Regions from separate parts of the Nonomuraea insulae genome, predicted to be linked through region 3. Evidence: riboswitches for the same ligand, from Rfam matches in the RefSeq annotation. Region 3 holds a riboswitch; each other region holds the start of a gene.
What was found. Region 3 has a riboswitch for cyclic di-AMP ahead of ACFPZ3_RS10985 (hypothetical protein). Riboswitches for the same ligand answer to the same signal wherever they lie in the genome.

Region 1 (6,956 bases), on a different contig from region 3:
AGCCTCCGAACGTGTATGGCAGCACGTCCGGCGGCACCTCCCCGTCCGCCCGCTCCATGACGAAGAACGGCGAGCCGAGCGGCCCGGGATCCGGCTCGAACCACAGGGCCCGCGGCGCTGGGATTCCAGCTTTTTCCCTGGCCAGCCGCATTATCTCGAACTGCGCCCCGAGATCGTAGGCAGGGAAAACGGGAACGGCTTCCACCGCTGGTGCGAGCCTGGCTACGCAGCGCGTACTGCCGGCCTCCCAGGTCGCGGTGAAGAACAGGGTCTCGCTTGACAGGCCGTTTTCCGACGGTCTGGACATCTCGGACACGGTGACGCTCCCGCCGATCCTGCCCCGGAGCCAGACGGCGGTGCGTTCCCGCAGTTCTTCCAGGTCACGCGTGGAGGTGCGCATCGGCTCTGTCACGGTGGGCCTCCCGGCTGGACATGTGCCCTTCGACAGTCGTATACCGCCTAGCAAGCGCTTGTCCATATAGAGACGCTCGTTACGGTCAGGTACGCAACAGCCGTACCCTTGTCTGAAAGGGCATGTCACGAAGGGACAAGTGGGATGAGTTCAGCGGGTGAAGGCCTGGCTCGCCCGCTTCCCGAGCAGGTGCGGCTCAACGTGGTCGATCTGGCCTCTCAGGTCCTCGGAACGATGCCCGCTGTCTCCATACCGCCGCCCCTGCGCGGCATCGCCAAGTTCGACCCCCGTAAACGGGCCAAACTCGGCAGTGCCCCCATAGCGGCGCAGCTCGAGAACGACAAGAAGTTCCGCGAACTGGTCGCCGAGTCCGTGGCGGCCGGCTGGCCGGAGCTGGTCACGGCGCTGGCGGAGGGCAACGTGCCCCCGGCGGCCGACCCCGTGCTGGTGGCCGCGGCGGCATACCTCACCAGGCCCCCGGGCTGGGCGGAGATGATCGAGACCGCCCGCACCGACCTGGAGCAGGCGGCGGTGGCGGCCGAGGGCACCGAGCGCGAAGAGGTGGTGACCCGGCTGCGCGAGCAACTCGCCGCGCAGAAGAGCTCCGCCAAGGAGGAGGCCGACCGGCTGCGCGAGCAGATCAAGTCGGCCCGCGCGGAGAACTCCGACCTGCGCCGCAAGCTGCACGACGCCCGTGAGCGGGCCAAGGCCGCGGCGCGGCGCTCCGAGGAGATGGAGCACGTCGCCGAGGAGGCCAGGACGGCCGCCACGGTCGCGGGCAGCGCCGGCGAGTCCGAGCTGCGGCGGCTGCGCGAGCGGCTGGCCGACGTGGAGAAACAGCTCGAAGCCTCGCGCCGGGCCGCCCGCGAGGGCAGGAGCATCGAGGACGCCCGCGTCCGGGTGCTGCTCGACGCGCTGCAGGACGCCTCGGCCGGGCTGCGCCGCGAGCTGGCCCTGCCCACCACGATCAGCCGACCCGCCGACTCGGTCGCGGCGGTCACCGGCGAGCGACCCGGAGTGCGCGGGGTGCCCGCGCGGGCCCTGGCCGACGACGACCCGCAACTGCTCGACCAGCTCCTGGCGCTGCCCCAGGTGCACCTGATCATCGACGGCTACAACGTCACCAAGACCGGCTACGGCACCCACACGCTCGCCGACCAGCGCACGCGTCTCATGACCGGGCTCGGCGGGCTCGTGGCGCAGACCAGGGTCGAGGTGACCGTGGTGTTCGACGGCGCCGAGCTCAACGCCCCCGTGCAGGTGGTGGCGCCGCGCGGGGTGCGGGTGTTGTTCAGCGCGCCGGGGGAGATCGCCGACGACCTCATCCGCCAGCTCGTACGCGCTGAGCCACCCGGCCGGGCCATCGCCGTGGTGTCGTCGGACCGCGAGGTCGCCGAGTCGGTCAGGCGCATGGGAGCCAGACCCGTTCCGTCGGCTTTGCTGCTGCGCCGGTTGGGTCGCGCGTAGGTTACGAATTGCCGCGTTTGGGTCATGGCCCACCCGCCACTTCTGTACTATTTCGCCCCAGATGTAATCCCATGGAGGCGATACAGTGAGGTTTGGCCGGGTGCCGGTGGCCACGGGTCTCATGTTCGGGCTGGTGCTGATCCCGATGGGAGCGGCGGTCGCCGATCCCAAACCCACTCTCGGCCAAGCCAAGGCCAAGCTCGACAAGCTCAACGACAAGGCCGACAAGGTCGTCGACCGGTACAACACGGCGACAGAGCGCTACAAGAAGGCCAAGTCCACCTACACCACGCTGAACGACAGCTACAAGCGCAAGCTGGCGACCGTTGAGGACCTGCGCGCTCAGGTGATCGGCATGGCCGTCGACAGCTACAAGCTCGGCGAGGACGTGACCTCCTGGCCCGGCATCCTCGGCTCGCAGAACCCCCAGGGCATGCTGACGGGGCTGGCGGTGGCCGGCCAGGTGCAGCAGGAGCGGGCCCGGAAGCTGGCGGCCTTCAACCAGGCGAACCGGGGGCTGAAGGCCGACCGCGACAAGGCGCAGGACGCCCTGCGGGGCGCCGACAAGGAGCGGGACTCCGTCCAGAAGGAGCGCTCCGACATCCTCAAGCTGGTCGAGCAGCAGAAGAAACTGCTGAAGAAGCTCGGGGCCTACAACGCCGGCAACCCGAACAGCGTGGGCCTCAAATACACCGGCGCGGCCTCGGGGAACGCGGCCGCGGTGCTGCGGTTCGCCTACGCGCAGGTGGGCAAGCCGTACATATTCGGCGGGACGGGTCCTGGCGGCTTCGACTGCTCGGGGCTGACGCAGGCGGCCTGGGCGGCGGCTGGGGTCTCGCTGCCGCGTACGACGTGGTCGCAGTGGGCCTGGGGGGCCAGCCGCAAGGTGAGCATGGACGCCCTGCAGCCCGGGGACCTGATTTTCAGTAATGGGCTCGGACACGTCAGCATTTATGCGGGCAATGGGAATATCGTCCATGCGCCGCAGACCGGCGACGTCGTCAAGGTCGTAAAACTGTCCGCCTACGGGGGCGGTCTCGTCGGCGCGATCCGTCCGTGACTTTTCTCCCTTAGTTCGACTGCGGTGGGTGGCCTGTCCACCGACCGCTCCGGCTGACCGCCGTCCAGGACTGACCCGCGCACCTTTACGCGCTGCCATGGCCGGTAACCCGCCGCACTTCGCCTGACGGCCCTCCAGGAAACGCCCTGACCCGCGTTTGGCGCCATCCTTTACGCCGTGACTGGTCGGCCACCCGCCGCACTCCGCTGACGGCCCTCCAGGAAACGTCTTAGCCCCATCCTTTACGCGCTGCCACGGCCAACCACCCGCCGCACTCCGCCTGATGGCCCTCCAGGAAACGCCCTCTGACCATTCAGTGGCGAGCCGCCGTTACGCGAGCCCGAGTTGCCCGACTTCCGTGGTTCAAGCGTTCGCCGCCATGCCCGCCGTTTCGGTCTCTGCCGGCGGGGATTTCGGCTGCCGGACGGCTGTGTTGTTTGTCACCAAAGGTTTCGGTCATGCCGGTTGGTCGGGTGTAAGCGCTTTTGCGCAGGTCAAAGCCCTTCCGTGAAGCTCCGGAATCGACCATCTTCGTGACTACTACGTCACCTCGTAGGCCATCGCGATGTGATCGCGAGAGCGCTCCCCGGCGCGGGTGGTCGCGTTTCAGATGTGACGTTTGGGGCGCGAGTGATGATTGGGACCTGACAACAGCCGCTGTGTCCAAGTGTGAGCAGGGTCACATTTCAATAACGGAACCTGGTGCTCCAGCAGGGGTTCGGCATTTGACCGACACCACTATCTGATCTTTACAACCGGGTTCACCCTTTGCCGATCCTTGACCGTTCGGCGTAGCTTCTGGCGTCGTCGCGGTGAACAAGCCATGTCGCTGCGAACCGGCATCGGTCCCTCCCGATGCGAGACAGATAAATATCCGCCGGTCGCTCCCGATATCCCCATATCGCAGACAAATCGGGGCTTGCGACCTGCCGAATCCGTGCAGCCAGGAGGCACGGAGCCGGGGACCCAGCGATCCCATGTTTCCCCAGGGATCAGGGGTGAATCGGCGCGCCAATCGCGCCGTAGGGCGACTTCCAGGCCCGAATCCGTCAGCTAACCCGGTAGGCGTTCGTGGAAGACACAAGGAGAAATCCTGTCTAACTCCCTGCAGAACCCCCGCCTGTCCCGCCTTGCCCTGAGTGGCGTTGCACTCACGATGACCGTGACGGCCGGAGGTCTCGTCCTCCATGCCCCCACGGCTCAAGCGGCGACGACGAGCGCATCGGCCGGCACGACGACGGTGAAGGCGGCTACCACCGCCCTGACCTCGGCGAAGTCGGTCACGACGGCCCAGAGAAAGGCCGCCAAAGCCGCTCGGCAGAAATCGAAGGCCCGCACGGCCGTCGCCGTGGCCAAGGATCAGATCGGTGACCCGTATCGATACGGGGGCACAGGACCTGGTTCGTTTGACTGCTCCGGACTCGTCCAGTTCGCCTGGAAGAGGGCCGGGGTGAAACTCCCGCGCGTGGCGAGCAGCCAGTTCGCCCGTATCAGGCACAAGATCTCCTGGCGCAAACTGAAGCCAGGTGACCTGATGTTCTTCAGCGGGTTGGGCCACGTGGGCATGTACGTCGGCAAGGGCAAGATGATCCATTCGCCGCGGACAGGCGAACGGGTGCGCATAGACAAGCTGGGCGGATGGCGCAGGTCGTCGTTCGTCGGCGCGGTCCGTCCCGGCATGTGAACAAGCCCCGTCCGGATTCTCTGGAGACTTTCCTGAGTTCGGACGGGGCTTTCGCATGTGAGGCGCAGGCTCCGCCCGTGAGGCGCAGATTTCGCCCGTGGGGCGCAGGCTTCGCCCGTGGGGCGCAGATTTCGCCCGTGGGGCGCGGGCTTCGCCCGTCAGGTACAGACTTGCGCAGGTCGGGCGCAGATTTCGCCCGTGGGGCGCGGGCTTCGCCCGTGGGGCGCAGATTTCGCCCGTGGGGCGCAGATTTCGCCCGTGGGGCGCGGGCTTCGCCCGTCAGGTACAGACTTGCGCAGGTCGGGCGCAGGTTTCGCCCGTGGGGCGCAGGCTGGCGCATGTCGGGCACGGGATTGGCCGACTACCATCAGGCAGCGTGTCCGAGCAGGTGAGCCGACGCGCGGCGGTGACCGCCCTGCTGCTCCTCGCCTTCGCCCCCGCCAGCGCCCCCGGCATCCCCGCCCTCCCCCCGGAGTTGCGTGGCCTGTGGCCAGGAGGCCCCACGATCGTCTCTCACGGCCGGCGCTCCGTCGTCGTGGGCCACGGCGCGGGCTCACTCGGCGAACTGGCCGACAGGGCCGACAGGGCCGGGCTGCGCGTCTCGCAGGTGCTGGGCAGGCCCGTACGAGCCCTGATCGTCGTACCGGAGTCGGCAGGCGAGGCCGCCCGGCTGGCCCGCGCGGACCGGCTCGACGGTCTGGCGGCGCTGGCCGACGGCGGGCGCGTGATCGTCGTGCCCGAGACGTTCGCCACCCTCACCTCCACGGGGAAGGACGTCGTCCTCACCCACGAGCTCACCCATGTCGCGGCCGGTACCGACCACCTCCCCGTCTGGCTCTACGAGGGATTCGCCGACTATGTCGGCTACCGGGACGCAGGGCTGCCCCTGGCGAGCGCCGCCGCCGAACTCGCCGCCGAGATACAGGCCGGACGCTTGCCCAGCGCTTTGCCCGGCCCTGAGGCTTTCGTGGCGGACGGGCGGGACCCGGGCCGGCTGGCGCGTGCGTACCAGGAGGCGTGGCTCGCGTGTCGTTTCCTCGCTGACCGGTTCGGTGAGGGGACCCTGGTGAGGCTCTACCGTGAAGCCCAGGTGGCCGGCGTCGAAAAGGCACTCGCCTCCCTGGGACTCTCCGTCGCCACGCTGACGGAAAGGTGGCGCGCGTACGTACGGGATCGGCTCGTGTGAAGTGCGTACGGGATCAGCTCGTGTGAAGGGGAGGCGGATGAGCGAACAACTGGACGCGGACGACCCTCAAGAGGGCGGAACGGCCACCGCGGCGCGGTCCGGCCGGGGTGCGACGGAGCCCGATGGGGAGGCGCCCGTGGGGAGAAGCGGGCCGAGACGGCAGGCCGCCGTCGCGCTGGTGCTGCTCGGCCTGGCCATCCTGGCCGTGGCCGTCTTCAGCACCCCGTGGGACGTGCTGACGGGCGGCCCGCCGGATCCGGCCCGCGACTTCAGCGCCACGCAGATCGCCAGGGCGGAGGCGTTCGACGTGGCCACGAGCCTGCCGAGCTACCTCTCGCTGGCGCTCACGATCATCTTCGCCGGGCTCCTGGTCGCCACCCCGTTCGGGGCCAAGGTGCTGGGGGTGCTCAGGGGCCCGCGGTGGCTGCGGGTGATCCTCGGCGTCGTGGTGATCACCGCGATCGTCGAGCTGGTCAGGTGGCCTCTGGGTGTCTGGTTCGAGACGATCATGCGGGACTACGGCCTGTCCACCCAGGACTGGGCCGGCTGGGCGGGGGACCGGCTGAAGAACCTGGGCGTGGAGGCGTTCCTGCTCTGCGTGATGCTGCTGGCCCTCGTGGCGCTGGCCCGCAAGGTCAGGCGCTGGTGGATCCCCGCCTCGCTGGGCGCGTTCGCGCTGACGATCGTGGCCTCGTTCGTGTATCCCGTGGTCTTCGAGCCGATGTTCAACGACTTCACCTCGATGCCGCGGGGCTCGCTGCGCGCGAACCTGCTGGAGATGGCCGAGCGCGACGGGGTGCCGGTCGAGGACGTGCTGGTGGCCGACGCCTCACGGCGGACGACGGCGCTCAACGCGTATGTGTCCGGCTTCGGCGCCACCCGCCGCATCGTCGTCTACGACACACTGCTCCGGGCCCCGCCGCGGGAGGTCGAGCTGGTCGTGGCGCATGAGCTGGGCCACGCCAAGCATGACGACGTCCTGTACGGCACGCTCGTCGGCGGCCTGGCCGCCGGGCTGGGCGCGATCCTGCTGTTCCTCGTGTTCGACCCGCTACGACGGCGCGTGGGCGTCACCTCGATCACCGATCCGCGGGCGGTCGGCGCGATCATGGGCCTGATGACCGTCGGCTCACTGATCATCGGCCCC
Region 2 (6,956 bases), on a different contig from region 3:
ACGCGGTCGGCGAACGCATGATCACCCATGGCGCCGAGGTGGTCGTGCCGATCGAGAACCGGGACTACGGCAAGCGCTCGGGCCGCATCCGTGACCCGTTCGGCCACCTGTGGATCATCACCGGCGAGCTTCGCTGAACCGGCCTCCGCCGCCGTCCAATGCGACGTGGCGGTTCTTCGCCTTCGGGGGGCAGGCGATCGGCGCCCTCCCCGGCGGTGCGGCAGGGGCCGCTCTCGGATTTCGGGCGACCCTGGTCGTGAGCTCCGGCCTGATGCTCGCCGGCACCGCCGTGGCCCTGGTCTCTCCGGTACGCGTGTTACGCGACCTGGCGGACGCCCAGCGGCGGATCTAGCCGGTCTTCTCCGCGGCGGCCTTGGCGGCGTCGGAGAGCAGGCGGGCGCGGTGCTCGGGTGAGATCCACCTTCGGTTGACCAGCAGGGCGTGGATCCGCGTGGTGTTGGTGACGTCCGTCATTCCGCCGTGCCGCTACCACCCAGGAAGCAGGGAACGCTCAAGCAGCGTGGCGGCCCAGGGCGCGCAGCTGCTCCGGGCTCAGCACGGAGACGTTCTGGTCGAGGGGGGCGTCGGTGTACTGGTGGATGGCCCAGGACTTCCAGTCCGCGGGCGGGGTCACCGTGCCCTTGCCCACGCCGTAGCGGGCGACCCACAGGGGGTATTCGGCCAGGCCCTTGCCGTAGGTGTTGGCGAAGTTCCAGCCGCTGTAGAACATCGGGACGATCCCGGTCTTGGCCTTCACGTGCGACAGCCACGCCTTGGCCCAGGCGTTGACCTCGTCGACGGACTGGCCGTCGGCCGTCTCCAGGTCCAGGACCAGCAGGTCGCCGGGCTTGGCGGGCTGCGCGTTCACCACGGAGAGGAAGTGGTCGGCCTCGGCGATGGGGTCGTTGCCGGGGCGGCCGTAGTGGTAGGCCCCGCGCACGATGCCCTTGTCGCCCAGCTCACGCCAGTGCCTGGCGAAGGAGGAGTCGCGGTAGTCGGTGCCCTCGGTGGCCTTGATGATGCCGAACTGGGCCGAGCTGGCGCTCCAGTCGTACAGCGGCTCGTAGTGGGAGATGTCCAGGCCGTACGTGAGCGCTCCGGCCTCCTGCCGGGTGCCGTGCGGCGCGCCGTGGTCGGTGGTCCAGGCGGACGCCGTGCCGGTGACCGCGGTGATTCCGGCCAGGAGAGCGCCGGCGACGGCCAGGCTCAAGCGCTTGGAGTTCTTGGTGTTGAGCATGAGGGTGTTGACTCCTTGCTTGGTCTGGATCACCCCAAGGGACGATTGGTGAAAGACGGCATCGACAATGGGTACGCCGCTACGGATAAAGGTACGTATTTCCCTAAAGAGCGGCAAAGGTGATGTAGGGGATAGAGGCTCACATAAGCCTGAAATGCCGACCAGACCGGGGATTCACCGCCGGGTAAATCTTCTTTGTCAGAAATGTACGGCGTCCCCGTTGAGGTAGCGCCCGGGCGACGTGCCGACGGTTCGCCGGAAGGCGGCCAGGAAAGCGCTCGGAGTCGCGTATCCCACGGCGTGCGCGGTTTCCGACACCGGGCGGCCCTCGGCGAGCAGCGGCAGGGCGGCGCGCAGCCGCGTGTGGGTGCGCCAGCGGTCGAAGCTCATGCCCGTGTCGCGGACGAACAGCCGGGTCAGCGTGCGCCGGCTCACCCCGATGGAGCGGGCGTGGGCGTCGAGACTCCGTGGGTCCGCGGGGTCGGCGAGCAGGGCGTCGGCCACGGCGCGCACGCGTTCGTCCACGGGTTCTGGAACGTCGATCGGCAGGGTGGGCAAGGGGTGCAGCAGGTCCAGCACCACCGCCTCGGCGCGCAGGCGCGCGTCATCGGCGAGGTCCTCGCGGGCGAGGTGGCCGATCAGATGGGCCAGCAGTCCGTCCACGCCGACCGCGGTGGGCTCCGCCCAGTTCAGGGCGCACCGCTCCGGATCGAGGTAGAGGCTGCACAACACCGCGTCGCGGGTCGCCCCGGTCTGGTGGACGACCCCCGCAGGCAACCACAGGGCCCTGCTGGGCGGCAGGATCCAGTACGAGTCGGCGACGGCGACGCCGAGCACGCCGCTGCGCGTCCACGCCAGTTGGTGATGGGTGTGGCTGTGCGGGGAGATCCACTGCCCTGATTCCAGCGGGAAGTGCCCGACGACGATCACCCCTGCGGAGGCCGGGGGCGCGGTGTCGACGGCCTCGATCATGGACTTCCGCATGCCGTTCAGGGTATGTCCTCAGCGCGACACACCCGTGTCGCATCGCGAATCATGGCCGGCGTGCTGCGAATCCCGCCCGGAGCAGGTAAAGAATTTTGCCGCGATCCCCTTTGGCGTGGGGGTTTCTGTTGCCCCTTCCAGGGGATGGCTTGCATCTTTCTATGCGCTTCGCTTACGTTCGAGGACTTGAGGCGTGCTTCATGACGCCTGCATATTGCCGAGACCCGCGTCTGTGAACGCGGCCGCCTAATTCGCGATCTCGCGGAGCCGGGGACCCACTTTTCTCCGGGGTGAATCGGTGCGCCTGGATCGGGCGCCCTGTAGAGCACTTCCACGCTCGAACCCGTCAGCTAACCCGGTAGGCGCATGGAAGCAAGGAGCAATTCCCGTAATGCCTAAGTACAGCTTCACCCATGCCCTGATGCCCGGAAAACTGGCCCGGTTCGCCGTCGGGATGAGCGTGGCGGCCGGTGCCGCTCTCGCCGCCACCCCGGCCTTCGCCGCCGATCACGACGTCCAGAAGCCGGCGCATCAGGTGAGCGCGCAGTCTGTGCTGAAGATCGCCGAGTCGCAGATCGGTGTGTCGGAGAACGCCGCCGGCGGCGGCACTCCGTTCCACAGCTGGTACATGTCCTCGCCCCGCGCGCAGGAGACCATCGCCCGCGACGGCGGCACCCTGCGGACCTACGCCAACGCCCCGTGGTGCGCCATGTTCGTCTCCTGGGTCGGCGAGAAGGCCGGCGCCCGTCCCACCGTCGGCTGGGACGCCTACACCGTTACCTACGCCAAGTGGTTCCAGGCCAACCATCGTTGGGGCACGCTCGCCAAGCCCGGCGCCGTGGTCTTCTACGACTGGAATGGCAAGAGCACCACGGGCATCGACCACGTGGGCCTGGTGAAGCAGGACAACGGCAACGGCACGATCACCACGATCGAGGGCAACACCGGAAACGGCAAGGTCGAGCAGCGGGTCCGGCCGAAGTCCCAGGTCGTGGGCTACGGATACCCCGACTACAGGGCTTGATCGCAGAAGAGCTCCTTGCCATGTGCGATGGTCAAGGGAGAACGGGTGGCGCAGGAGAGATTCCTGCGCCACCCGTTGCTTTGTGTCGGCATGACCTGCGACCAAGCTCGGCTGCGACCGCGGTCGCATGGCGGGCACGGGGTCAGGAGACGGGTTCGATCCATACGTTGCGGAAACGGGGGTTCTCGCCGGGATCGCCGTGGTCCTGGAGGCGGATCCCGCCCGACGCCGAGCTCTCCGGGATGTGGTCGCCGGTGCCGCCGTCGATGGCCACGTCGTCGTGTACCACCACGCCGTTCCAGACGACCGTCACCCGCGCGTCGTCGGTCTTGACGCCCGCGCTGGTGTAGCGGGCCGCGCGGAAGGTGATCTCGTAGGTCTGCCACGTCCCTGAGGCGGTGGCCATGTTGCGGTCGGGCGCGCGTTTGGAGTAGATCGAGCCCGCCTCGTTGGCGGCCGGCGTGGTGTCGCCGTACGACTCGAGGACCTGCACCTCGTAGCGTTCCTGGAGGAAGATGCCGCTGTTGCCGCGCTGCTGCCCGGTCACCTCCGGCGGGTAGTCCGGCTCGTACCACTCGGCGTGCAGCTTGAAGTCGCCGAACGTGCGCCGGGTGCGGATGTCGCCGCCGTAGGACTCCATGGAGCCGTTCGCGATCGGCCAGGTCGCCGCTCCGCCTGCCCGTCTCTCCCATGCCGCCAGGCCGGTCCCGTCGAAGAGCGTGATCCGCTCCGCCTTCGACACGGTGATGTGGTCGAGGCCGAGTTGTCCCGCGTCGCCGGAGTCGTACCTGTAGGCGATGGTGTTCGCGCCCCGCTTCAGGTCGAGGGCCTCGGTCTGGACGGCCCAGTCGCCGGAGGCGGCCAGCCGCACCTGCCTGACCTTGGTCCCGTTGACGTACACGCTCACCGACGTGCCGGTGTCGGCCGCGTAGCGGAGCCCGACGGTATGCCTGCCGGGCGAGTCCGCACGTACCGAGAACGAGGTGCTCGCGCCCGCGGTCGTGTAGCCGTCGACGAAGCCCGCGCCGGTGTGGCCCTGACGGCCGGTGCTCACCTTCGCGCCGCCGCGCAGCTGGGCGTTCTCCGCCTCAAGTACGGGTCGCGCGGCCACGGTGACGGAGTCCAGGTTGACGTTGCCCGTGTCGCCGCTGTCGTAGGAGTAGGCGATGGTGTTGGCGCCCGCCTTCAACGTGAGCGGTTCGACCCGGGTGGCCCACTGGTCCCACGTCTCCGTCGTGGCCAGCGGCACCTGCCTGACCTTGGTCCCGTTGACGTACACGCTCAGCGACTTGGCGCCGGGCGCCGGGTTCGGGCCGTTGGAGTAGCGCAGGCCCACGTGGTACGTGCCGGCCTCGGCCGCGCGTACGGCGAACCGCGTGGCCGCGCCCGCGCTCCAGAAGCCGTCGACGAAACCGGCTCCCGAGTAGCTCGGATGGTCGGTGTTCAGCTTCGCGCCGCCGCTCTGCGCCGCGCTCTCCGCCTCGTAGACGGTGTCCGTCACCGGGCCGCCGACCAGCGAGTTGAGCGTGTACCAGGCTTCGGTGCTCCACAACGACCGCCCTGATGCCGAGCTGAACGGACGCGGTGACCGCAGGTGCACCACCCGCCCCGGCTTCAGGCCCGCGATCTTGAGCGTGACCTTCTTCCCGCCGGAGGCCGGAATCGCGGAGGTGACGGTCAGCGGCTCCTCATCCACCTTGGGCCCGCCGTAGGTGGCGGCCGCGACGTAGCGCCACTGGGTGACCTGGTATTTGGCCGCCAGCGACGTGGCCGTCTCCGCCGACAGCGGCTCGGTGTACTCCAGCTCGAAGCCGCCCTCGATCGCGCGCATCTTCACGATGTCGAACGCCTTGTCCTCGCCCGGGGTCAGCTTCTGCAGGCCGTAGGTGAGCTTGCCCGGCTGGCCCCAGTTTCCGCCGGCGCCCAGACCGCCGGCGTAGATGGCGCCGTCAGGCCCCAGGCTGATCCGGTTGACCCCCGCTTCGAGTCCCTGGGTGAAGCGGAAGACCGCGCCCTGGTACTCGCCGTTGACCTTCTCCAGGTAGGCCCGCTGGATCCCGCCGTAGGTGACGTCGCCGAACAGCATCTGCCCCGCGAACCTGCCCCGCCTCATGACCAGCGGAGTGCTGGGGGAGTTGGCGATCTCGTTGTGCGGCAGCCACAACACGGGCTGGGTCACCGGCTCGTCGTCGAACGGGCCGTCAGGATTGGTGTGGTGATTGAAGAACCGGTCCTTCTTGATGTGCACCAGTTTCGAGGCGGGCAGCCAGCCGCCCTGGTTGTCCAGGACGAACAGCTCACCCTCCGGACCCCAGCCGAGCCCGTTGGGCGTGCGCAGACCGCCGGCGACGTACTCGACCGCGCCGGTCGCCTTGTCGATCTTGATGCTCGTGCCCCTGTCCCGCGCCGGCTGCGGGTCGGTGGTGGCGCCGCCGTAGTCGATGGCGACGGAGAGGTTGATGTAGAAGTGGCCGTCACGGTAGAGCATCCCGAACGCGAACTCGTGGAAGTTGCCGCTGAACGGCCAGGTCGCCACGGTCCTGAGGTTGTCGGCGACCTCGTCGCCGTCGGTGTCGTTCAGCTCCACCAGCCGGGACTTCTCCGAGACGTAGAGCTTGCCGTCCACGTACTTGATGCCCATGGGCTCCTGCAGCCCGCTGGCGATCTTCTTGGTGGTCACCCGCGCGGGTGAGGTCGCGCCGGTGACGTTGCCGAGCAGGTAGACCTCGCCGAGCCTGGTCTCCGAGCCGCCCCAGGTGGCGATCGCCAACCGGTCGTCGGGCAGCCAGTCCATCGCGGTCACCTGCGGCTGGAAACCTGCCGGGCGCAGGTCGGTGAGCGTGAGGTCAGGGTGTACGGACGCCAGGGGCAGCCCGTCGCCGGGGGAGTCGGCGCCGCTCTCGCACTCCTTGCGCCCGGGGGCGGTGACGCGCACCACGTCCGCGTCGGTGCTCAGCACCGAGGTGGGAACGACGGCGAACCCGGCGGATCCAGGTGGTCTCCACTCCAGCTTGAGCTGCTGGCCGTACAGGTGCTCGAAGTGGTCGACGCGCAGCGCGTGGTAGCCGGCGGTCAGGGTGATCGTGCCGTCCAAGGCGATCGGCCCGTGCCGTCCGTCGTTGGTGATCACGACGGTGTCGTCGATGCGCAGCCTGGAGCCGTCGTCGCTGGTGAGCCGGAACTCGTACGTGCCCGCGGCGGGAACGTCGATGTTGCCGATGGCCTCGGTGACGAACATGTCGGTCAGGCCGAAGTCGGCGTCGGAGACCCAGTCGATCGTGGGCATCAGCTTGTCCACGTTGGGAGTCTGACCGGGCTTGAGCGTGCAGAGCTTGGACAGTTCGACCTGGACGTCGTAGGTGCGCAGGGTGACGCCCGGCTCCTGCGGCGGGACCGCCGCATGCGCTTGAGCGGGTACGACCAGGCAGGAGAGTGTGGTGACCAGTAAGACGGATAACAGGGGTAATTTCCGCATGACGTGTCCCATCTCCGAGAGGGGGCCGCGTTCGGCGTGGGCGGGGTGCGGCATCGCCGGGACAGCTGTGATCCATCGGCGGATGCCGGGTCTCATTCGCTGGAACGTGAATGGGATAACGCTGCTCTGCGCCGTAATATAAAGCGAGATCTTCGTTTTGCCCATAGCCTTTCGCCGAAAATCGGAGAAAGTCGCGACATGTCGAGGCGGAAGGGGCGCGGCGGTCACATGTCGTA
Region 3 (6,956 bases):
GTACGGCCGCCAAGGTGCCGCGTGAGGCCCGTCATGAACGGCCGCCTCGAAGTCGCGTGATCCCGGACGGGTCGTCCGTCATGTACGGCCGCCCCGGAGCCGTGCGATCAGCCCCAGGTCGTCCACGCACCGCCCCAGCCCGAGCGCCACCGCCTCCAGTGGCCGCTCCGCCCTGTGTATCGGCATGCACAGTGCCTCACGCAGCCGCCGCCGGAGCCCCCGCAGCAGCGCCCCGCCGCCGACCAGCACCGCGCCGCGTGCGCCGAGGTCGGCGGCCAGTTCGGCGGAGCAGCGCTCGACGGTCTCCTCCGCCGCCCGCACGATCGACTCGACCGGCGCGCTGGTGGCCTCGAAGATCCGCCCTACGGGCAGCGTCAGCTCACGCTCGCGCCCGGTCTCCGGATCGCGGGCCCGCACCACGATCTCCTCGTCCCCGCCGCCCGCGCGGCGCTTGGCCGATTCGGCCTCGGGTTCGTCGAGCAGCAGGCCGTGCTCGCGTTCGACGTAGCGGGCGATGGCCCGGTTCACGGCCCGCCCGCCGCACGGCACGGAGCCCTCCGCCACCACGGACTCCCCGGAGAGCACGGCGATCCTGGCGGAGTCGCGGCCGATGTCGATCACCATGTGCCCGGTGCGGTCGGTGAGCTCCAGCCCGGCTCCGAGCGCGACGGCCAGCGCGTGCGGGACCAGCCGCACGGTTCTGGCGTCGGCCTCGTACGCCACGTCGAACAGGGCCGCCCGGTCGATCGGGGTGGAGTCGCCGGGCAGCGCGAGGACCAGGCGCGGCCGGGCGTACGGATGCCAGTGCACCTTGCGCAGGAAGTGCCGGATCATGCGCCGGGCCAGCTCGATGTCGGCCGGCAGCCCGCCGCTCACCGGCCAGCACGTGTGGCCGCCGGGTCCCAGCGCGGCGGCCTCCGCGCCGTACCCGATGACCTTGCCTGTCCGGGCGTCGCACATCACGGCGGAGGGTTCGTCGAGCACGATGCCCTTGCGCCTGACATAGATGCGCGTGCTCGCCGCCCCCAGATCCATCGCCACGTCACGACCGAGAAGTCTCATCGCCGAACCCATTTCCCGGCTCGGTCCAACGCAACACCAGGAACCGAATTGGACCCCTTTACCCTTGGAACGGTGCTCGACTACGACCTCGAAGCCGCCCGCTACGACGCGCCCCGGTCTTCCGGCTGCCGGCCTTCAGCGCGGCTTAGAGGTCGGTGCGGGCCTTGAGCTCCGCCAGGGTCTCATCAGCCCACTGGATGCCGGTGCGGGCCTGCGCGAGCCCCAAACTGCGCGCGTACCCCCCGAACTCTCCCTCGGCGGGCTTGCACTCCAGCCTCGCCAGCCGCACCTGGTAACCGGCCTTGATCCGTTCGACCACCTTGATCGCCTGGTCCCTGCTCAGCAGCGGCAGCAGGAACGCCTGGAGCGCGCCCTCGCTGCGGATCGTCATGGCCGGATCGTGCTCGGCCAGCCACTCGCGCAGCTCCCGCCTCCCCTCCGGCGTGATCGTGTAGAGCTTGCGCCCTCTCGCGCCCTCCGCCTCGGCCTCCACGAGCCCGTCGGAGGCCATCTTCACCAGCTCCGGGTAGATCTGCGTGTGCCCGGCCTGCCAGACGTGGTTGAGCGAACGATCGAACTTCTTGGCCAGGTCATAGCCGCTCGCAGGGCCGACGGCCGACAGCAACCCGAGCAGCGCGATCCGTAGGGACATGTCCGCCAGCATATCGAAGACTTGACATGTAAGAATTCACATATCAATCTTCACATGTGAAAAATGACGCAAAGCCCAACGGGCTTGTCCTGCTCGCCGCGCTCGGCGGGATGTTCCTGGCGATGCTGGACCAGACGATCGTGGGCACGGCGCTGCCGCGCATCACCGCCGAACTGGGCGGCAGCGCGCTCTACACCTGGGTGGTGACCGCCTACCTGCTCACCTCCACGGTGACCGTGCCGCTCTACGGCAGGCTGTCCGACCAGCACGGCAGGAAGCCGTTGCTGCTCACCGGGATGATCGTGTTCGTGGCGGGCTCGGCGTTGTGCGGGGTGGCGCAGGACATGGTGCAGCTCATCGCCTTCCGCGCCCTTCAGGGGCTGGGCGCGGGCGCGCTGCTGCCGCTGTCACTGGCGCTGGTGATGGAGATGTTCCCGCCGGGGGAGCGAGGCTCCCGGGTGCAGGGGGCGATCGGCGGGGTGATGGGGCTGACGTACCTGGCGGGGCCGTTCCTGGGTGGGTTGTTCACCGACCACGCGAGCTGGCGCTGGGCGTTCTACGTGAACGTGCCGCTCGGCATCGGGCTGATCGCGATCGTCGTGCTGCGGTTGCCGAGGCGACCGGGAGTGGGCGGCGGGCGGCCCGACTACGCGGGCATCGCGGTGTTCACCGTGGCCATCAGCACGTTGCTGCTGGGGTTGACGTCGAAGGGCCTGGACGGCCACACGTGGACCGACGCCGCCGTGGCCGGGCCGATCCTGCTCGCGCTGGTGCTGCTGGCGGTGTTCGTGGTGGTGGAGCGGCGGGCGGACGACCCGATCATGCCGATGGGGCTGTTCGCCAACCGTACGTACACGCTCGTGAACGTGACCTCGTTCTTCACCGCGTTCTGCATGTACGCCGGAGTCGTCTTCCTGCCGCGCTACTTCCAGGAGGCGCTGGGTGTCAGCGCCACCGAGTCGGGGCTGAGGATCTACCCGATGATGCTGGGCATGGTGGTGGGCAGCGTGCTGATGGGCACACTGATGTCCAGGAGCAAGATGTACAAGCCGTGGCTGGTCGCCGCCCCGTTCCTGCTGATCCTGGGCGCGCTGCTGTGCCTCGGCCTGACGGTCGAGACCGGCACGCTGACGCTGGTGTTGTGGATGGTGCCGCTGGGGCTGGGGATGGGCCCGATGATGTCCGGGCTGACGGTGGCCTCGCAGCAGTCCGTCGAGCCGCAGTACATCGGCACGGCCTCGGCGAACCTGACCTTCTTCCGCCAGATCGGCGGCTCCGTGGCGCTGGCCGTCGGCGGCACCCTCTACGGCGCCGAGGCGGGCGTGAGCGGACCGCCCGCCGCGCACGCCTCCGCCGCGGCCGTGGTCATCCCGTCGCTGGGAGTGGCGGGGGCGGTGATCGCCCTGATCGCGCTGGTTGCCATGCCCAACAGGCGACTGGACACACCCCGTGTTTCTCAGAGCAAGATTGAGGCCGGTTTCGCGTCGTAAGCGGCATCATGCGAAGCTGTGATTGTCCCCAACACCATGGAGGTCCTCATGGCGGAAACACCGGAGCCGGAAGTCAGCGAAACTCCCGAGGACGAGATGAAGCGCAAGTTCCGTGAGGCACTGGAGCGCAAGCGCAACCAGGCTGCCGACTCGGGCGCGGGTGGCAGGGGCGGTGACCCATCGAAGATCCACGGGGCGCACGGTCCGGCCGCGAGTAAAAGATCGTTCAGGCGCAAGAGCGGCGGCTGAAGGCTGGAATTCCGAGGGGGTACGGCGTGCCGTGCCCCCTTTCTCTTTGCCGTCGTAGGTAGATCTTCGCCCGATTCGTGGCGAATCGTTTGCGTATGTCCGATTCGGTAGTACAGTAATCGCCATTACCAGCCGGTGACCCAGTCCTTACCCAAGATGGACGACCGGCTGGCGCCGAATCCCGACCCCCCTCGGGAACCGGGGAACCACTTTCTGGGGTGAATCCGGCCGCGTGCCGGTAGGGCAGTCTCCACGCCCGAACCCGTCAGCTAACCCGGTAGGCGTGATGGAGAGGACGTTTCACCCCATGCACCACTGCGTCGTACCCCCAGACAGCGCCGTGCCGGCCGCCGCCTCCTGAGCGGCCCCCTTCACCAAGGCTCGTATTTTGCGCTCCACGTAGCGACGTCAGGTCTCAGCCCCGCTACGCATTCGCCCCCGCGAAGCGCAACCTCCCTGTCCCCTCGCGAAGGGTTTACCTTTTCATGTCTGCCCGTTTTGGCCTGCGTTCCCTCACCCTCCTCACCGCAACCGCCATCGGCACGCTGACCATCGCCGGCCCGGCCGCTCACGCCGCCACCGGCACGGACGAGAAGATCCTGCTCAAGGGCTCCACCACGGCCTCGTACTTCTGGGACGACGCCTCCGGCCGCGCCGGTGACACCGGCCTGCCCGCCAGTGGCAAGCCCATGCAGAAGGGGCTGGCCGCCAGCCCGAGCTGGCCGCTCATGACCGAGGGCTACGTGCTCTACAAGGGCAAGAAGATGCCCTTCTTCGTAGGTGACCGTGGGCCCGGCGATCCGTCCAGCCGCGGTGTGATGCTCGACCTCGACGCCAAGACGTTCGCCGCGCTGACCGGCGGCACCTTCAACTCCGACACGCTGGGCGTGGACGGCAACGGCGGCGAGGGCCACATCGACCTCGACTACGTCATCACCAAGTGGGGCGACGGCGTGGGCAAGAAGAACTACCCGGTCGCCTTCTCCACCGGCGCCTGGTCCGAGCGGGACCGCAACCCGGCCACCCCGCCGTCGGCCGGCGACGAGTCGCAGGGCGGCAAGTCGGTCCCCGCTCCCGGGGGCGAGGAGCCGTCCAACGTCGTGGGCGGCACCCTGGCGGCCGGCGCCCTGGTCGTGGCGGGCGGCGGAGCGGTGCTCGGCAGTTCGTGGATCCGCACGCTGATCAAGCGCTGACTTTACGAAGCCGCGACCAGAATGTCATTCTGGTCGTCGTGACCATCCGCGCAGCCGCGAACGGCATCGACATCGCGTACGAGAGCTTCGGCTCACCCACAGGACGACCCCTGCTCCTCGTCATGGGGCTCGGCGCCCAGCTCATCCAATGGGACGAAGGGTTCTGCCGGCTCCTGGCGGAGCAGGGACACCACGTCGTACGGTTCGACAACCGCGACGCGGGCCTGTCCACGCACTTCCACGACCACGGTGTCCCCGCGATGGGGTCGCCCGCGCCCTACCTCCTGGACGACCTGGCCGACGACACCGCCGGCCTCATGGACGCCCTCGGCTGGCCGGCCGCCCACATCGTGGGGGCCTCGATGGGCGGGATGATCGCCCAGACGCTGGCCATCCGGCATCCCGAGCGGGTGCTGACCCTGACCTCGATCATGTCCACGCCCGGCCCCGCCATCGCCCCGCCCACGCAGGCCGCCTCCGCCGTCCTGATGAGCCGGCCCGCCACGGACCGCGAGGCCGTGCTGGCCCAGGCTGTGCTCACCTGGTCGACCATCGGCTCGCCCGGTTACGAGCTGGACCGGGAGAAGATCGCCGAGAGGGCCGGGCTGGCCTACGACCGCTGCTTCGACCCGGCTGGCACGGCGCGGCAACTGGCCGCCATCTCGGCCTCGGGGGACCGTACGGAACGGCTGGCCGCAGTACGGGTGCCCACGCTGGTCCTGCACGGCGAGGCGGACCCGCTCGTCCCGCTGGCGGGCGGCCGGGCGACGGCGGCGGCCATCCCGGGAGCGCGGCTGGTGACGTACCCGGGGATGGGGCACGACCTGCCGCAGGCGCTGTGGCCCGACTTCGTCGCCGAGATCAGCAAGCTGACCTCCGTCTGACGGGCGGTGGCCCGCGCCGGTGGGCGCGGGCCGCGGTCGTCAGACCTCCAGCTTCTCGTCGTCAGACCTCCAGCTTCTCCTCGATGCCCCGGAGCTGGTGACGGGCCAGTGCCAGGTTGGCGCGCCCGCGGTCGAGCGCGAGGTAGAGGAACAGCCCCTTGCCGCCGCGCCCCGTGATCGGGCGGATGATGTGGTACTGGCCGCCCAGCGTGATCAGGATGTCCTCGATGCTGTCCTTGAGGCCCAGCGAGTCCATCGTGCGGAGCTTGGCCTTGACGACCTCCGTGTTGCCGGCCGCGGCGACCTGCAGGTCCAGGTCCTTGGAGCCGCCGAGCGTGCCCAGCGCCATGCCGCTGCCGTGATCGACGATCGCGGCTCCGATAGCGCCGTCGACGCCCATCATCTCCTTGAGAGAGACGTCCATTCCTGCCATGTTCTTCCTCCCTTTCAGCCTGGGATGGGGTTCAGTGTTTGCGTGCTGCGACGGCGGCCACTCCGGCGGCCGTCTTCCTGCCCTCCAGTCGCAGCAGCCCGACATTCGCGCCGGGTCCGGCCAGGACCGTGAGGACGATGGTGGGGCCGGCGGCGTAGAAGGCCACGAAACCGGCGGTGCCGGAGATGAGCGTCTCCTCGAGCGCCCCCTGACCGGTGATGATCAGCATCCGTCTGCTCATCGCGAGCAGCGCGGCCGACAGCGCCGCGGCCTGCTCGCCCGTCTGCTCCCGCAGATCGCAGGCGATCTGCAGGCCGTCCACCGTGCAGGCGACGCTCCCGCTCACGTCCGGGGTGCGCTCGCGAAGGAGCGTCATCTCCTCCAGCACCTCTTGTCGTAGCTCCACCGGTGGCCTCCTCCTGAGTGAGGGGAACCTCACGACAACTCCTCCAGCGCCTTCTTCAGCCGCATCAGCAGCGCCAGATCGCTCGGATCACCCGTCACGGGCGGCCCCAGCGGCTGGGACGCCGCCCCGGGATCGTGCGGCGGGCTCTGCCCGGCGGCATGCTGGCCCCGCTTGGGCAGCTCAGGAGGTTCGGGCCTGGCGAGCAGGCCCGAGGCCGCCAGTTGCCTGACCGCCAGCAGCACGGGGTACGCGGGCCGCCCTATCTGCTTGGCCAGCTCCAGCGGGGTCGCCTTGTGGTCGGCCCGGACGACGACCTCCCACTGGACCCGGCTCAGCGTCACGCCGTGCCCGGGCAGCCGGGGCAGCGGCCGTACCGGAAGTGTGTCCACCTCGGCCGACGGCCAGATCTGGGCGAGTTGCGCCCGCCGTCGCGCGCACTCCCTGACCAGCCCCGGCACGTCGAAGAACCACTGCCCGCCCAGCCAGTGCCGCTCGCCCGGCCGGAACTTCGGCCGGGCCCCGCTCACCGGCAGCAGGAAGAACGCCGCGTCCAGCACCCCGCCGAGCACCGCGTACTGCAACTCGCC

Region 1: another riboswitch for cyclic di-AMP. It lies ahead of ACFPZ3_RS52275 (C40 family peptidase); the one in region 3 lies ahead of ACFPZ3_RS10985 (hypothetical protein).
Region 2: another riboswitch for cyclic di-AMP. It lies ahead of ACFPZ3_RS24990 (CHAP domain-containing protein); the one in region 3 lies ahead of ACFPZ3_RS10985 (hypothetical protein).

What each region holds. Positions count from the first base shown of each region.
Region 1 is NZ_JBHSPA010000080.1:35,663-42,618, reverse strand. Features, by position in the region: gene ACFPZ3_RS52290 (phosphotransferase family protein) at 1-412, opposite strand, end outside; gene ACFPZ3_RS52285 (NYN domain-containing protein) at 557-1,879, shown strand; gene ACFPZ3_RS52280 (C40 family peptidase) at 1,965-2,939, shown strand; cyclic di-AMP (ydaO/yuaA leader) riboswitch at 3,857-4,022, shown strand; gene ACFPZ3_RS52275 (C40 family peptidase) at 4,096-4,623, shown strand; gene ACFPZ3_RS52270 (gluzincin family metallopeptidase) at 5,000-5,809, shown strand; gene ACFPZ3_RS52265 (M48 family metallopeptidase) at 5,847-6,956, shown strand, end outside.
Region 2 is NZ_JBHSPA010000027.1:590,470-597,425, forward strand. Features, by position in the region: gene ACFPZ3_RS24970 (VOC family protein) at 1-137, shown strand, start outside; gene ACFPZ3_RS24975 (hypothetical protein) at 349-474, opposite strand; gene ACFPZ3_RS24980 (glycoside hydrolase family 25 protein) at 512-1,270, opposite strand; gene ACFPZ3_RS24985 (AraC family transcriptional regulator) at 1,436-2,221, opposite strand; cyclic di-AMP (ydaO/yuaA leader) riboswitch at 2,455-2,601, shown strand; gene ACFPZ3_RS24990 (CHAP domain-containing protein) at 2,613-3,245, shown strand; gene ACFPZ3_RS24995 (3-keto-alpha-glucoside-1,2-lyase-like domain-containing protein) at 3,388-6,720, opposite strand; gene ACFPZ3_RS25000 (M20/M25/M40 family metallo-hydrolase) at 6,945-6,956, opposite strand, start outside.
Region 3 is NZ_JBHSPA010000014.1:135,803-142,758, reverse strand. Features, by position in the region: gene ACFPZ3_RS11005 (rod shape-determining protein) at 79-1,062, opposite strand; gene ACFPZ3_RS11000 (PadR family transcriptional regulator) at 1,208-1,714, opposite strand; gene ACFPZ3_RS10995 (MDR family MFS transporter) at 1,771-3,204, shown strand; gene ACFPZ3_RS10990 (DUF5302 domain-containing protein) at 3,253-3,453, shown strand; cyclic di-AMP (ydaO/yuaA leader) riboswitch at 3,616-3,752, shown strand; gene ACFPZ3_RS10985 (hypothetical protein) at 3,939-4,646, shown strand; gene ACFPZ3_RS10980 (alpha/beta fold hydrolase) at 4,685-5,530, shown strand; gene ACFPZ3_RS10975 (hypothetical protein) at 5,592-5,963, opposite strand; gene ACFPZ3_RS10970 (roadblock/LC7 domain-containing protein) at 5,995-6,369, opposite strand; gene ACFPZ3_RS10965 (hypothetical protein) at 6,399-6,956, opposite strand, start outside.